2 regions of the Rossellomorea sp. QJM3NY_18 genome follow, and region 1 is predicted to be linked to the other one. Evidence: riboswitches for the same ligand, from Rfam matches in the RefSeq annotation. Region 1 holds a riboswitch; the other holds the start of a gene.

What was found. Region 1 has a riboswitch for S-adenosylmethionine ahead of AC0VXY_RS18840 (methionine ABC transporter ATP-binding protein). Riboswitches for the same ligand answer to the same signal wherever they lie in the genome.
Region 2: another riboswitch for S-adenosylmethionine. It lies ahead of metK (methionine adenosyltransferase); the one in region 1 lies ahead of AC0VXY_RS18840 (methionine ABC transporter ATP-binding protein).

The regions. Positions count from the first base shown of each region.
Region 1 is NZ_CM149659.1:3,627,724-3,635,523, forward strand. Features, by position in the region: gene sufC (Fe-S cluster assembly ATPase SufC) at 1-126, opposite strand, end outside; gene AC0VXY_RS18820 (YuzK family famiily protein) at 603-761, opposite strand; gene AC0VXY_RS18825 (carboxymuconolactone decarboxylase family protein) at 1,087-1,452, opposite strand; gene AC0VXY_RS18830 (MetQ/NlpA family ABC transporter substrate-binding protein) at 1,834-2,658, opposite strand; gene AC0VXY_RS18835 (methionine ABC transporter permease) at 2,674-3,342, opposite strand; gene AC0VXY_RS18840 (methionine ABC transporter ATP-binding protein) at 3,339-4,361, opposite strand; SAM riboswitch class I at 4,508-4,614, opposite strand; gene AC0VXY_RS18845 (SCP2 sterol-binding domain-containing protein) at 4,726-5,076, opposite strand; gene AC0VXY_RS18850 (thioredoxin family protein) at 5,604-5,918, opposite strand; gene AC0VXY_RS18855 (toprim domain-containing protein) at 5,924-6,283, opposite strand; gene AC0VXY_RS18860 (YusG family protein) at 6,460-6,696, opposite strand; gene gcvH (glycine cleavage system protein GcvH) at 6,790-7,173, opposite strand; gene AC0VXY_RS18870 (arsenate reductase family protein) at 7,291-7,647, opposite strand; gene AC0VXY_RS18875 (ArsR/SmtB family transcription factor) at 7,761-7,800, opposite strand, start outside.
Region 2 is NZ_CM149659.1:3,452,591-3,460,390, forward strand. Features, by position in the region: gene AC0VXY_RS17815 (immune inhibitor A domain-containing protein) at 1-591, opposite strand, end outside; gene AC0VXY_RS17820 (tetraprenyl-beta-curcumene synthase family protein) at 914-1,987, opposite strand; gene AC0VXY_RS17825 (alpha/beta hydrolase) at 2,001-2,804, opposite strand; gene AC0VXY_RS17830 (gamma carbonic anhydrase) at 2,889-3,404, shown strand; gene metK (methionine adenosyltransferase) at 3,522-4,724, opposite strand; SAM riboswitch class I at 4,941-5,083, opposite strand; gene pckA (phosphoenolpyruvate carboxykinase (ATP)) at 5,402-6,991, shown strand; gene AC0VXY_RS17845 (lmo0937 family membrane protein) at 7,049-7,198, opposite strand; gene AC0VXY_RS17850 (GNAT family N-acetyltransferase) at 7,381-7,800, shown strand, end outside.

The DNA.
Region 1 (7,800 bases):
CGTACCATTCGGTCCCATTACCGCGTGGATTTCTCCACCTTTAATTTCAAGGTTAACCCCTTTCAGGATTTCCTTTCCTTCAATCTCAACATGAAGATCTTTAATTGTTAAAGTAGAACCTGCCATGTATATTTACCTCCGTGACTTTATAATGAATTTAAGAATATAATTCTTTAATCATTCTCAATTTATTCTCATTACAATCTTATAACAAATAAAAGCTATTATCAACTTTTTCAAGTTGTCAGTTCATGTTAGCCGAACGATAGAAACCCTTTCTATTGTTCGCCAAAATGTGTGGGAAAATGTAGGGTGTCGATGACCTGTTTTCCTAAGGCAGACTATGTGAGAAATTTTGCTTTTCATATAGCGAGTGATTTGATTTCCGCTGCAGGTGCTCGCTTTCCTCGGGGCGTGAGTTGAGCCTCCTCGGGCAAAGCCCTGCGGGGTCTCAACTTTCCCGCTTTTCCCGCAGGAGTCGAGCACCTTCCGCTCCAATCAATTTTCAAAGCCTGTGCTTCCTACAATGGCCATAAATTTAATTTCTAATAAATAAAAAACCAGTGCATCGTCTATACACTGGTTTCCTTTTTTCTTCCTTATTATATATTAGCGTGCACCCTGCGATCAAGGGCCGCAATCATTCTCCGGCTTTCTTTGTAATCCTGCTCTCTTTTCTTCTCTACTTGCATTCTGACATCATGCTTTCGTTTGTACACCTCATAACCTATTCCATGGGCTCCATGCATTGCCTTCTCCATTTCACTTGTGTACGAGATACTCTCAAGAGAGTCGATAATGAATCATTCCTTTCAGGTTTTTAATTACTTTACAACTATACTACCCCCTCGTTCACAAGACAAAACCGGTATTTCATCATTTTTTCTGAAATTCATCCGTCAGCCTGATTCCCGGGGGCTACCTTTAAGTTTTCACAAAATTCCGCCGTTATACTTCCAAATAATAGTCCACCGGTGAAATATTATTAGTTTGGATGTATATTTATTACTGCTGGAGGTCCGCATATTTATGATTTTCGTAAACGTATCCATAAAAAAAGAGAAGGATCTCTCCCTCTCGATGCACTCATTGCTTTAATTGATTCAAATCCTGAATCGACTGTTGTACTAATGTTACGGCCTGACTCATGACTGCGCCTCCACCGAATGCAGCTGTTACACCGATGGTTTCAAGGATCTCTTCTTCAGAACATCCTTGATCGAGGCATCCTTTTGTATGATAGATGATACAATATTCATCCTGGGAATAGAGACTGATTCCCAGTGCTATCAACTGTTTTTCTTTTTTGGAAAGGATCCCTTCCCTGAAGCAGTGCTCTGTGAACGTATTATATTGCTCAGCAAGCTCAGGCATTTTCTCAGTGAAGATTCCAAGTCCCATTTTATAATCATGAAGGGCAGCTTCGGTTGTATTTCTAGGTTCCATCTGCATATCATTCCAACTCCATTTCGAAAATAGATTCATCGGAAATAGTATGAGCCAATTTGGAAATGAATATGTTAAAAAGTTACCGATACCACTTGATGAAAGAAAGCGACTGGGACAAGAGTGTTTTGTTAAAAGAAAATCCGAACGATCTTTCGAAATTCTTTTTTAAATCGAAGTCGTTCGGATTTATTATTTAGCTGTATACGTAAATATAAATACTTTTGAATGTAGTGAGTAGTGGTTGATTTCCGCTCCAGGTGCTCGCTTTCCGCCCGAGGAAAGCGAAGTCTTGCACGGAAATCAATAGCGGTGTAACAAGTAGTCCCCACTATGTTCGTCTTTAGAGGAAATGGATTAGAATATGTCCCAGCCTCTTTCCTATTGTTATTCGGTTACGGGTACAACGGCTCCATCCCATTCTTCTTTGATGAAGTCCTGGATTTCTTTTGAGCGCAGGGCTTTGACCAGTTCTTTTATTTCTTTTTTGTTTTCGTCGCCTTTATTCACAGCTATTACGTTCACATACGGGGAGTTGCTGTCTTCGATGGCGATGGAGTCCTCCAGGGGTTTCAAGCCTGCATCTATGGCATAGTTGGAGTTGATCACAACTGCGTCCCCTTCTTCATTTTCATACATTTGCGGAAGGAGGGCCGCTTCATACTCATAATCGAATTTCAGTTTTTTTGGATTTTCTTTGATATCTTCCAGCTGAGCCTGTGTATTTTCAACGCCGTCCTTTAACGTAATCAGACCCTTTTTCTCTAATAATGTAAGGATGCGGCCATGATCGGATACGGAATTACTCATCAAGATCGTGGCACCTTCAGGAAGGTCCTCAAGAGATTTATACTTTTTGGAATACACGCCGATCGGCTCAATATGAATACCGCCTGCATTGACGAAATCATATTCATTCTCTTTCATCTGCAAGTCCATGTAAGGTACGGTTTGGAAATAGTTCGCATCCAAATCACCATTATCCAAGTCTTTATTTGGAAGGATATAGTCCTGATACGTTTCAATTTGCAAGTCGATTCCCTTATCTTCCAGAATCGGTTTCACTTTTTCTAGGATTTCTGCATGGGGAACATTTGAAGCTCCTACCACTAACTCCTTCACGTCTCCGCTTCCAGATCCGGAATCACTCCCGCATGCTGCCAATCCAAAGATACTTGTTGCTGCTACCATTCCTGCTAACCATTTTTTCATCTGTTTTCTCTCCTCTTATCGTTTGTCTAATTTATTTGTGAAGTAGTCTCCAATAAGTTGTATTGCAAATACAACGAGTAAAATCATGATGGTTGCGGCAAGGGTTACATCCTCCCTGCTCCGTTGAAACCCATCCAGGTAAGCGAGGTTTCCCAATCCCCCTGCACCGATGACACCCGCCATTGCCGTGTACCCCACCAGGGCGATGGCTGTTACCGTGATACCTGAGATCAAGGCCGGAAGAGATTCAGGAATAAGCACTTTCCATATTATTGTGCTTGTTTTCGCTCCCATTGCTTTCGCTGCTTCGATGACACCTTTGTTCACTTCTCTTAATGCGATTTCAACCATGCGTGCGTAAAACGGTGCTGCTCCGATGATCAGGGCGGGAAGGGCCGCGTTCGCCCCACGGATGGTATCCAATAAGAATTTTGTAAATGGAATCAGTAATACAATCAGGATAATGAACGGAATCGAACGGAATACATTGACCACTGCACTGGTCACGGTATAAGTAAGCTTGTTTTCCCATAAATTTTCCTTGGATGTAAGAAATAACAGGATTCCAAGAATCAGTCCTACTACGAAGGTAATCAGGACTGACATCCCCGTCATATAAAGGGTTTCAACAGTCGCTTCCCACATCTTCTCCCAGTCCACATTCGGAAATAAATTTTCTATCATCCTCGGATCACCTCCACTTTGACCATCTGTTTCTCAGCGAAGGCAAAGGCTGCCTGAATCGTCTCTTCGTTTCCATCAAGGTGGACGAATAGCGTACCATAAGCCCCTTTTTGCGTTTGGGAAATCTGTCCTTGAAGGATATTGACATCCAGGTCGAATCTTCGGATCAAGCTGGTAATGAGCGGTTGCTCAGTCGATTCACCAACGAAGGTGAATTTCAGTACTTTTCCTTTAGGATACTGAGCTAAGAGGTGATTGATCGTTTCCCCTGTTTCTTCCACTTGAGATACTTCTCTCACAAATCGCTTCGTCACCTGCTCTTTGGGATTTCTGAACACCTCAAGAACATCCCCAAGCTCTACCACCTTCCCTTGTTCCATGACCGCCACACGATGGCAGATTTTTTTGATCACATGCATTTCATGGGTGATCAGGACGATGGTCAGGCCTAAACGTTTATTAATATCCACCAATAAATCAAGGATGGAATCGGTTGTTTGCGGATCTAAAGCAGAGGTGGCTTCGTCACAAAGCAGGACGTTGGGATTATTTGCAAGGGACCTCGCAATACCGACCCTCTGCTTCTGTCCACCGCTCAACTGGGACGGATAGGCGTCCCCTCTTCCATCTAATCCAACCAGCTCCAATAATTCGTTGGCTCTTCTCATTCTCTCTTTCTTGGAAACTCCAGCGATTTCTAAAGGAAACTGGATATTTTCAAGTACCGTGCGTGACCACAGGAGATTGAAATGCTGAAAAATCATCCCTATTGACTGCCTCGCCTGCCGAAGATGTTTTCCTTTCACTTGGGAAACGATCTGCCCATTCACATTCACGGTTCCAGTTGTGGGAACTTCAAGTCCATTGAGCATCCGGATCAACGTACTCTTACCTGCCCCACTATAGCCAATCACTCCAAAAATTTCTCCTTGGGCAATGTCGATGTTGACGCCATCAACGGCTGAAATAGGTCCTGATTTTGATTGAAAGATTTTTTTCACATTTGAAATAGTAATCATGCTGTCTCCACCTTCTTTCCGAGTAAAACGACATTTTTAATTAGAATTAAAATTACGCTTGCCATTCACACAGCCTTTACGCAAACAATAAAAAATGCCTTCCTGCGATAAGCAGAAAGGCATAATCATATATAGGACTATCCTTTCTCTCATCTTTCAAAGCAAAAGCTTTGAGTGAATTGGCACCATTTCAATTTTCATTGACGGTTGCCGGGCTTCATAGGGCACGTCCCTCCACCTCTCTAAATAAGAGTAAAGTATCAATTTATTTAATTTTTTGAATTGTTAAAGACTCTGAAAATTTGCTACATGGAAGATTCTATCATCGAAAATAGAAGTGTGTCAATTCTTTTTTCTCTTTTTTTCATACTTGAACCGGTTCCTTGACCCTGGACCTCGTCAGCCACAGGACAGACTCTACAAATAACAGCTGACGGTATCCTCCTCTGACTTTCAGGATGTCGTTTTCGATCAGTTGAGACAATCGTTCTTCTCCTGAAAGTAGGGATAGCATGTCCTTCTCTTTTCCCTCAATGACAAAATGGGATTCCCCACTACCATCAGTCAATACAGCACAACCTCCGCTTGAAATGGATATCCCGTATAGGTCCTTTTCACAATGAAATTGAAGAATAAATGGGCTGTCTGGAAACAAGAGTCTTAAGTGATACCTAGAATGACACTGATCTACTAATTCCTCTAAATATATTCGCATGAATACACCCTCCCAGTGAAACTTCTATATAGTATCAATTCCACTTTTAGGTATTTTTCCCTTTTAGACATTCTCGACATGTTTTGAATGAGTGTATCTTATTTGTCGAACAGTAAGAATTTGGGTGATGACCAGTCAAAAAGTGAGCGGATTCGAAACATTTCCCAAGAAATATGTCCTCGTTTGTAGAAAGAAAATGACTGCTTTCGTAAACTTTTCTGTTTTTATCAGCATCGTGCTGATTGATTTCCGCTCCAGTTGCTCGCTTTCCTCGGGGCGTGAGTTGAGCCTCCTCGGGCTTCGCCCTGCGGGGTCTCAACTTTCCCGCTATTCCCGAAGGAGTCGACCATCTTCCGCTCCAATCAACACTATTCATGTACTTCTAAAATTAGATAAATATGCGACAGTTCGTTATAATATCATTTTTTTATGTGGAGAGGGCAATTTCATCCAATTTCTAAAGCAGATGAAGAGAAGAAGTGCAGACAAAATAAAAAGACCTTATCTAAAAAGGTCTCTTATCCCCACTAGCTGTTTTGGATTTTGTTGATGGTTTCGTATAGGAATGGTACGGATTGAAAGGCATAGATTCTCTCCATTTCCTGTCCATCTTTAAATAAGAGAAGGCAGGGGACGCTTTCTATGGATTGTTCTTCGGCGAATTGGGGCAGATAGTTCAGGTTCGCCTTCACAAAATGAAATGACTGGGGGAGTTTCTCGACCACTTCCAACATTTTACCCGCGACCTGACATGTACCACACATCGGTGTATATAGATAAACGGCTACAAACGTATGGTATTCGATCGATTGGTTTAATTCTTCTGTCTGGCTTACCTCCAACAAAACTAAATCATCCTTTTTCCTAGATATTCTTTATGCACATCGATATTCGCACCTATGAGAATGGATGCAAGATGATATTCCGGGGCTGCGGCCACTTCCTTATACATCCGGTCGATATAAAGGTGTCCCACTTCAGGGAATTCACGCTTAAACTGTTTACGTAATTTTTCCCCCGCATCATCCGCATCGACGAGGATGTACACATCCCTTTCAAACAGCTCATCGATGAGTTCGTCCATTTTTGTAATACTGATCGTTCCATTCGTGCAAATAATTTGAATCGGTTCTTTGATTATATCTCTTACTTTCCGCTTGTCGGTAGTACCTTCGACAATGATTACTTTTTCGTCAAGTTCCATCATGATCATCACCTTATCTTTCAGAAATAAGATTAGGATAGTATATTCAGATAACAAGAGATGATGTCCACTTTCTACTTATATTTTCTCATGTTTACAAAAAATAGTGCAAGTGGTTTGTTTCATTGCTTATAGAAATGGTGCCAGATCCATACACGAATCCGGCACCGCGGTCATCCTTAACACCATCCACCTTCGTCACAATCCGTGTACCTTGCATCATGGCCTTCGGTGGAAGTATAGTTCTGATAAATTTTATTTTCTTTTGCTTCGAAGTTCGGTTCCATTGTCAGTCCATCAAGGGGCAGGGACATTTTGCCGATTGACTGATCATCGAGAAATAATTCGACTTCACCATTTTTAAGTCTGCCTGTCACCCTGCTTGTGACATCTAATTTCTTTGGTTCAAGTACCATACGTATTCATCCTTTCTTTTTACGCATACCCATATAATGCCCAAAAAGAAAAACAAAACACCTTGAGAAATCCTCAAGGTGTCCGGGTGGAAATTATCCTTCATTAATCATTTTATCATACTCTTCAGCTGTCATCAGCTTGTCTACTTCTCCAGCATCTGTTGGTTCCACAACGACCATCCATGCTTTTTCATAAGGTGATTCGTTCACGAATTCAGGGCTGTCGGACAGCTCTTCATTCACTTCGACAACCTTACCGGAAACAGGTGCGTATAGCTCAGAAACGGTCTTTACCGATTCAACACTGCCGAAAGGCTCGTCCGCTTTGATTTCATCTCCAACTTCAGGTAACTCGACGAATACGATATCGCCCAGCTCAGATTGTGCAAATGATGTGATTCCTACGCGTACATTTTCCCCTTCAACTTTGACCCACTCGTGTTCTTCTGAATAACGAAGTTCTTTCGGTGTACTCATTTTCTATCCCTCCAAATGCTAGTTATACAACCTAATATTGACACACTTTTCATCGAAAAAGCAAGAAAACTCAGTGTGAATGATGAAACTTTTTCATCGGAAATCACTTACCCATTTTTACTTCCAGGTTTCCTCGAACATTTCTTCTTTAAAACCTACGGTCACCTTGCTTCCATCCGTTGTGATCGGACGTTTAATCAGCATCCCGTCTGAGGAAAGGATTTCTAATAATTCATCATCAGAAGCTGAATTCACTTTATTTTTCAAGCCAAGTTCGCGATACTTTTTGCCACTTGTATTGAAAAACTTCTTTAGAGGGTATCCGCTCTTTTCATACAGATTTTCAAGCTCCATTTTTGACGGGGGATTTTCTACAATATGTATTTCATCTATGGAAAGACCATGGTCCTCCAGCCACTTTTTTGCTTTCTTGCATGTACCGCAATTTGGATAAGAATAAAAAGTCAATGACATCATTGCACCACCTTTCCTGGTAGGTACCGGATAGGGTATGTTTCCCATCCGGTCACCGTGAATCTATTTCTTACATTCGACAATATCCGTTAGTATCCTTCTTTTCCGGAACATTACTCACATTGTTTTTCAACGGTTTTAACCAATTCTTTG
Region 2 (7,800 bases), 180 kb from region 1:
ACCTGTACCAAAAAGCATATCCTGATAGTGTTCTCTTGAATAAGCATCTTCACCTTCATAATACATATCCGTTTCATCTTCGGTCATGGTGTTATGTGGCTTGTCCGGATAATCAACGAGAAGGACTAACACTTCATCTGTTCGTTTCTCACCATCATATGCTTCTTCTTCAACCGAGTCAGGTTTATTTTTCTTCGCATGTCCAAGCTTATTTCCTTTACCATGAGTCAAACCGTTTTTCTTCATTTCTTTTTTCAGCTTGGTCTTCGTTTCCGCTACCTCATCCTGAAGTTCCCCTGGATGATTTTCAGCGGAATCTGCTTTCGCTTTCAGGAATTTTTGAAGTCCCTTCTGTGCTTCTGCAGCTGTCGCATTCTTCTTGATCTTTCCTTCTTTCTTCAGCATCTCGATCAGGCGTTCATCATTTGCAATTCCTAAATCGAAAGCCCCTCCATGCTTATGATCATATTTCACCGTTGGCTTCGCTAACACATTCTCAGGCCCCACGGTTGCAGCTGATGCAGGTACAGCAAATGCCCCTACACTCAGTGCTGCGGCCATGGCCATGGATAATACTTTACGTGATTTCAAACACGATTCCCCCTTAGTTATGTACTAAATATTTACACTAACTACAATATACTCCACTATTCTGAAAAGTAAATATATTCAGAATAAATTTGGTTATTTAGTATTACGAAATAAATACAATATAGTTAAAAAGATCTATATAAGCTCGACAGAATAATAGGTCTATAGTCACTAAACCAGGAAAATCAACAAAAATATTTTGTATAAATATGGTATATTTAGTCTTACATTGGATAACTGTGTCCAACTTTGGTTGGGGAAAATAGACAAAAAAAGGGACGGACCTCCGAAGTATTTCGGAAGTCCGTCCCTCGAGCGTCTATTAAGATGTTTTTTTGCGGTTTCTCCATTTGCGGTAAATTTTCCCGTTCAGGTAGAAGAATCTGGTGATCCAGCCGGCTTCTCCGATGAATTGCTTGGAGAATGATTGGACGCTCGCCTGTTTACTGGCTTTGTCGTCGGATAAATAGACCCCGATGAGTCCTTTATTGATCAACCGGTGAAAATGGGCATGGGGGAGCTCATGGGTATGTTCATCGGCCTTCTGCAGAAAATGGATGAGTCGCTCTTTTAAATGCTCATCATTTTCATAGTAGAAACAGAAGTTCAAATCTCCCCCTTCCCGGTCCTCATCCTGATCGATGAAATAATCGAGAAGGATATGCAATCCTTGAATGTACGGGAAATACCCCCGCTTGATTTTCTCTGTATACGAAGGCTTAAAGTCACTTCGATTGGCATAAGAGACTAAGCAGAAGATTCCAAGAGTCGAACCCGAACATGCGGAAAACTCATACCAGTCCATTTCAGGCAGGTTCGGGCGATGGGTTTCAAACCAATCCTGAAGCCTTCCCTCTCTCTCTTCTTTCTTCACGTGTTTATGTATTTGCAGATCACAATAGTACTCACACAGTTCCAGGAGATCTTCCTTGATACTGTCGTAGTGACTTAATTGACGTAGAACGGATTGGCAGGTCAGGACCAAATCTCTGAGATATCCTCCATCATCCTGATCCCGTCTTAATGCATAATAATTGACGGGTTCCGCCCCCACCGTCAGGGAATCCTTCATGGACTGATGAAGGAGGGCGAAGTCATCGGGATCAAGGGACACACTGCGATCGCACAGATTATCCAGATAATCGCTGATCGTCTGATAGGCGACGATGAATCGGATCGTATCTGCTTTATGATCCAATGCCAGAAGGGAAAGAATCGATCCTCCCTCGCAATGGAACGTTTTATGGTGGATGCTCGCAAGTGCCTGGTTCCTCAGTTCCTGATTGGGTATCTTTTCCGCCCTTTTTTTCCAGCCGTCCAATTCCTCATGCACGATAGGAAAAACGGTGCGATATACTCGTGTCATTAATGAAAAGGGATCACTTGGTATCGACATTTCATCACCTCTTTTACAAAATGTATCCCAGCGCTTTCAAGCGACTTTCAATGAAGATCTTTGAATACTCATAAATTTCTTCTCTTTCAGGTTCATTATAAATTTCATGATAGCACTTTGGCCATTCTTTGTAATGCATTTCAGATAATGACAGCTCATTGAACCATTTTTTCACAGCTTTTTTTTCGACGATTTTATCATCCCCCGCCTGCATTACAAGCAAGGGGACATCAGGCATTTTTTCCAGGTTGGTGAATGCTGCTTTCATCGCCTGTACGAGCTCCCTGTACCAGCGGACAGACACTTTCGTTATATAGAGCGTATCATTGCTGTCGATTTCCCGGACATCTGCGTTCCGAGTCGCCATATCGATGGTCAAACCTGACGGGAACTTCACCATCGGAGCGATTTTATTTAAACCGAGGGATAATAGCTCGACCGGTTTAGCCGGGGTCGTAACCAATCCTAAACACGGCGAGGATAAAATGACACCCGCTACGTTCACATGGGATTCCTGCAGGAGTCGTATGGCGATAAGCCCGCCCATACTATGACCGATCACAAAGACAGGCAATTCGAATTGATAGGCTGCCTGGACCCAGTCCTTCACTTCCACGATGTATTCATCAAAGGAATCGATATGTCCCCTATGGCTTCTTGACGTCATTCCCTGACCGGGTAAGTCACCCATGACGACGTGAAAGCCTGCAGCACGCCACATTTCAATGAGCCAACCATATCTTCCGTGATGTTCCATCGCCCCATGAATGATGACGATGACTGCCTTTGCCTCTTGATCTGATTCCCATTTCCACATGGCAAATCCTCCTTTGTAGTTCTCTCCATGAATGAATTCTGCTACCATTATTATAATAAATATTATTGAAAGGGGTAGTAAAAAATGCTCTATCCATATTACGATAAAAAACCCATCATCGCACATTCGGCTTTCATCGCTGATTATGTGACCATCTCAGGAGATGTCGAGATCGGTGAAGAATCAAGTATTTGGTTCAATACCGTCATCAGAGGGGATGTCGCTCCCACTAAGATCGGTGATAAAGTAAATATACAGGATAACTCCATCCTTCATCAGAGTCCAAATAACCCTCTTATCCTTGAAGATGAAGTAACTGTCGGACACGGGGTGATCTTACATAGCTGCAAGATCAGGAAAAAGGCATTGATCGGCATGGGCTCCATCATCCTCGATAATGCCGAAATCGGCGAAGGGGCGTTCATCGGAGCCGGAAGCCTTGTTCCACAGGGGAAGGTCATACCTCCTAATACCCTGGCATTCGGACGACCCGCAAAGGTCGTGAGGGAGCTCAATGAGCACGATATCAGTGAAATGAAGCGCATCTCAAGGGAATACGCTGAAAAAGGACAGTATTATAAGAGCATCAAACCGTTTTAACTTCCTATACTTGGGATACCCCATCCTCCTTGAGAATACTCATGGAAGATTTTCTTGTGAATATCATCAAAAAAGAGACCAACACTCTGAAAAAGTGTTGGTCTCTTCTATCTTCCCTTATTTGCCCAGTGCTTCCGTTTTTAACGCTTCTGCTTTGTTCGTGCGTTCCCAAGGAAGATCGATATCGTTACGGCCGAAGTGTCCGTAAGCAGCTGTCTGCTTGTATATTGGACGACGAAGGTCCAGCATTTTAATGATTCCTGCAGGACGCAGGTCAAAGTTATTGCTGACAACGTCAATCAATACATCTTCTGAAACTTTCCCTGTTCCAAATGTATCAACGGAGATGGATACGGGCTTCGCAACACCGATAGCATACGCTAATTGAACTTCACATTTGTCAGCAAGGCCTGCTGCCACGATGTTCTTCGCAACATAGCGCGCTGCATAAGCTGCTGAACGGTCCACTTTTGTTGCATCCTTACCAGAGAATGCACCGCCACCGTGACGAGCGTATCCGCCGTAAGTGTCAACGATGATCTTACGTCCAGTAAGTCCCGCATCACCTTGAGGTCCGCCGATTACGAAACGGCCAGTCGGGTTGATGAAGTATTTAGTCTGTTCATCGATCAGTTCTTTCGGTACAACCGGGTCGATGACGTATTCTTTCAAGTTACGTTGGATCTGCTCTAACGCCACTTCCGGGTGATGCTGAGTCGAGATAACGATCGTGTCGATGCGGACCGGCTTATCGTTTTCATCGTATTCAACGGTTACTTGCGTTTTTCCGTCAGGACGAAGGTAAGGAAGGATCTCTTCTTTACGAACTTCCGTTAATCGACGGGAGATTTTGTGTGCAAGGGAAATCGGAAGAGGCATAAGCTCTTTCGTTTCGTTACATGCGAATCCAAACATCAGCCCTTGATCACCTGCACCGATGGCATCAATTTCTTCATCCGTCATTTGACCTTCACGGGCTTCAAGGGCCTGATCGACACCTTGAGCGATATCAGCCGACTGCTCATCAATGGATGTAAGAACGGCACATGTTTCAGCATCGAAGCCGTATTTCGCACGGGTATAGCCGATTTCACGGATCGTTTCACGAACGATTTTCGGAATATCGACATACGTATTCGTAGTGATTTCACCGGCAACCAGAACAAGACCCGTTGTGACAGACGTTTCACACGCTACACGGGCATTCGGATCATTCGTAAGAATTGCATCAAGAATTGAATCAGAGATTTGGTCACAAATTTTATCTGGATGTCCTTCGGTTACGGACTCAGATGTAAACAGACGACGTTTAGTTGACATCAAGGTTCCTCCTTAAGCATATTTGTCAGAACGATTCTTCTGACAAAACAGTAAACAGATACGGTACTCATTTCCCTAAGTAGTATGAAGTAAACATGATTCATTTATAAATAAATCATGATTTATGTGCATGTGGTCCACTATAAACAGAAAAAACCCTTCCTCGGGGAAAAAAGCTTCAGAGGAAAGGTTTCAGATCATAGCCGCGCCTTTTCTCTCTTATCGTTCAAGGTTTAGAGACCTTGCCTCAGTTTAGCACCTTCGCTTAATCGGATTCATTAAGGAAATGAATCCATTCACTATTTAGCAGGTTGCTGGGTTTCATAGGGTCTGCTCCCTCCACCAGCTCAGGATAAGAGTATCCGTTCAAGGAACAATGATAACGGTTAGGACAAGTGGTGTCAACTTTTTTTGGATGACAGGTTTAACCATTCATTTCATGATTTCAGCCTGTTTTTCTTCATTAAAATAACCTAATGGGGTAATGAGGCTAAACATTGCAGGAAGTATTACATATAAATAAGAAGAAACAAGCTTTATTCGGTCAAGAAATGTGACAAAATGAAGACACCTTATAAAATTAAATAAATAGTATAGACTAATAGCTCGATTGTGTTATACTATTTTTGTGAAGAAAACGATACCATTAAATAAATTTATATAAAGGAAGGGTTCTAATGAATTCAGTGAGCATGTCTAATGAATTAACAGAATTACTTAACGGTCAAAACATTCAGGAACAATTATCTGTTTCTCAACTAGTCGAAAAGGTCCTTCAACGAAATGAAGGCGTTTTAACATCATCAGGTGCAGTCAGAGCAGAAACTGGTAAATACACAGGACGCTCTCCTAAAGATAAATTTATTGTGGAAGAACCAACTACGAAGGATAAAATCGAGTGGGGTTCTGTCAATCAGCCGATCTCTTCGGAATCATTCGATAAATTATATACAAAAGTCATCACATACTTAAAAGAAAAAGAAGAAGTTTTCTCATTTAAAGGGTTCGCAGGCGCAGACCCAAAACATAGACTGCCGATTCAAGTGATCAATGAATTCGCCTGGCACAATCTGTTCGCCCACCAATTATTTATCCGCCCTCAAACAGAAGAGTTGAAAGAGCATCAATCCGAATTCACCGTGATTTCAGCTCCGAACTTCAAAGCTGACCCTGAAGTCGACGGAACTCACTCTGAAACGTTCATAATCGTTTCATTTGAAAAGAGAATCGTATTGATCGGCGGTACGGAATATGCCGGTGAAATGAAGAAATCAATCTTCTCTGTCATGAACTATGTACTTCCTGAATCCGATATCCTTTCCATGCACTGCTCTTCGAACGTCGGTCGTGAAGGCGATGTAGCGTTATTCTTCGGATTGTCCGGTACAGGGAAAACGACTTTATCCGCAGATCCCAACCGCCGCTTGATCGGTGATGATGAGCACGGCTGGTCCCCGAACGGCGTATTCAATATCGAAGGCGGCTGCTACGCTAAGTGCATCGGTCTGACACGTGAAAAAGAACCTCAGATCTTTGATGCGATCCGTTTCGGTTCCGTCCTTGAAAATGTCGTTCTTGATGAAATGTCCCGCATCGCGGATTATGATGATAACACTTTAACAGAAAACACGCGTGCTGCCTACCCCATTCAAGCGATGGAAAACATCGTGGAACCAAGTATCGCAGGGCACCCAAATACAATTGTATTCTTAACAGCTGATGCATTCGGCGTATTACCTCCAATCAGCAAGCTGACGAAAGAACAGGCAATGTATCATTTCCTAAGCGGTTATACTTCAAAGCTTGCAGGTACGGAGCGTGGAATCACGTCACCACAGGCAACATTCTCGACATGCTTCGGTTCACCGTTCCTTCCGCTTCCTGCCACTCGTTATGCAGAGATGCTTGGTAAGAAGATCGATGAGCACAATGCGCAGGTATTCCTTGTGAACACCGGTTGGACCGGAGGAGAATACGGAGTTGGGAATCGCATGAAGCTTTCCTACACCCGCGCCATGATCCAGGCAGCCCTTGAGGATGAGCTTACGAATGTCGAAACCGCAACAGACGAGATCTTTGGCCTGAACATCCCGGTTCACGTTCCTGGTGTTCCAGACGAAGTGCTTCAACCGAAGAAGACATGGTCCAATGAAGCGGCCTATGAAGTGAAGGCAAAAGAACTGGCTCACAAATTCAACGAGAATTTCAAGAAATTCTCGAACGTCCCTTCTGACATCGAGGAAAAAGGCGGCCCGGCCGTAAAATAAATCACTTAACATACAAAGGTCCGTCCCTCAAATCTGAGGGACGGACCTTTGTTATCGTTATAGCCCTTTTTTGCGGCCGGTGATTCTGTTAAATAAGAATACCACAACGGCAATAATCAGTAGAACATGGATGACAGCTCCACCGATTTTAAAGATCAATCCTAGTAACCAAAGAACTAATAAGATTCCGATTATGGTCCAAAGCATGTGTGCTCCTCCTTAAAACTGTTATAGAAAAACTGTTGTGCTCTTAAGTTTCCCTAAAAGATGAATTTTAAAACCATTACCATTTCCTTATTATTTTTTACGATTCCTCTGAAAAATAGCACTTTACTAAATATTACTAATTTTGGTATGATTATGATTAAATTTCACAGGGGGGAATTGAGATGATCAGACAGCTTACAGAGAAAGACCATGAGATATGTCAACAACTCATTCAGCAGCAGCCTGCTGAGAACTTGTTCATCATCGGGGACATCGAAGCCTTTGGATATGAACAGGATTTCCAGAAAATTTGGGGAGATTTTGATAAGGAAGGAAATCTTAGGGGAATCCTTCTCAAATACAGGGAAAACTTCATCCCTTTTTCCATGGGGGAATTTGACGCTGAAGGCTTCGCCGCCATTATCAATGAGACAGAAGACTACAGCATCGTTTCAGGATTAAAACGGATTGTCACTGAAGTTGAACCCTTCTTATCCAGGACAATCAATTCGAAAAGACATATGTATTATGCCAAATGTGACAGTACATCCTCCATGGAAGACCGGGACCTGCCGCATGTGAAAGAGGCTTCTTTCACCGAT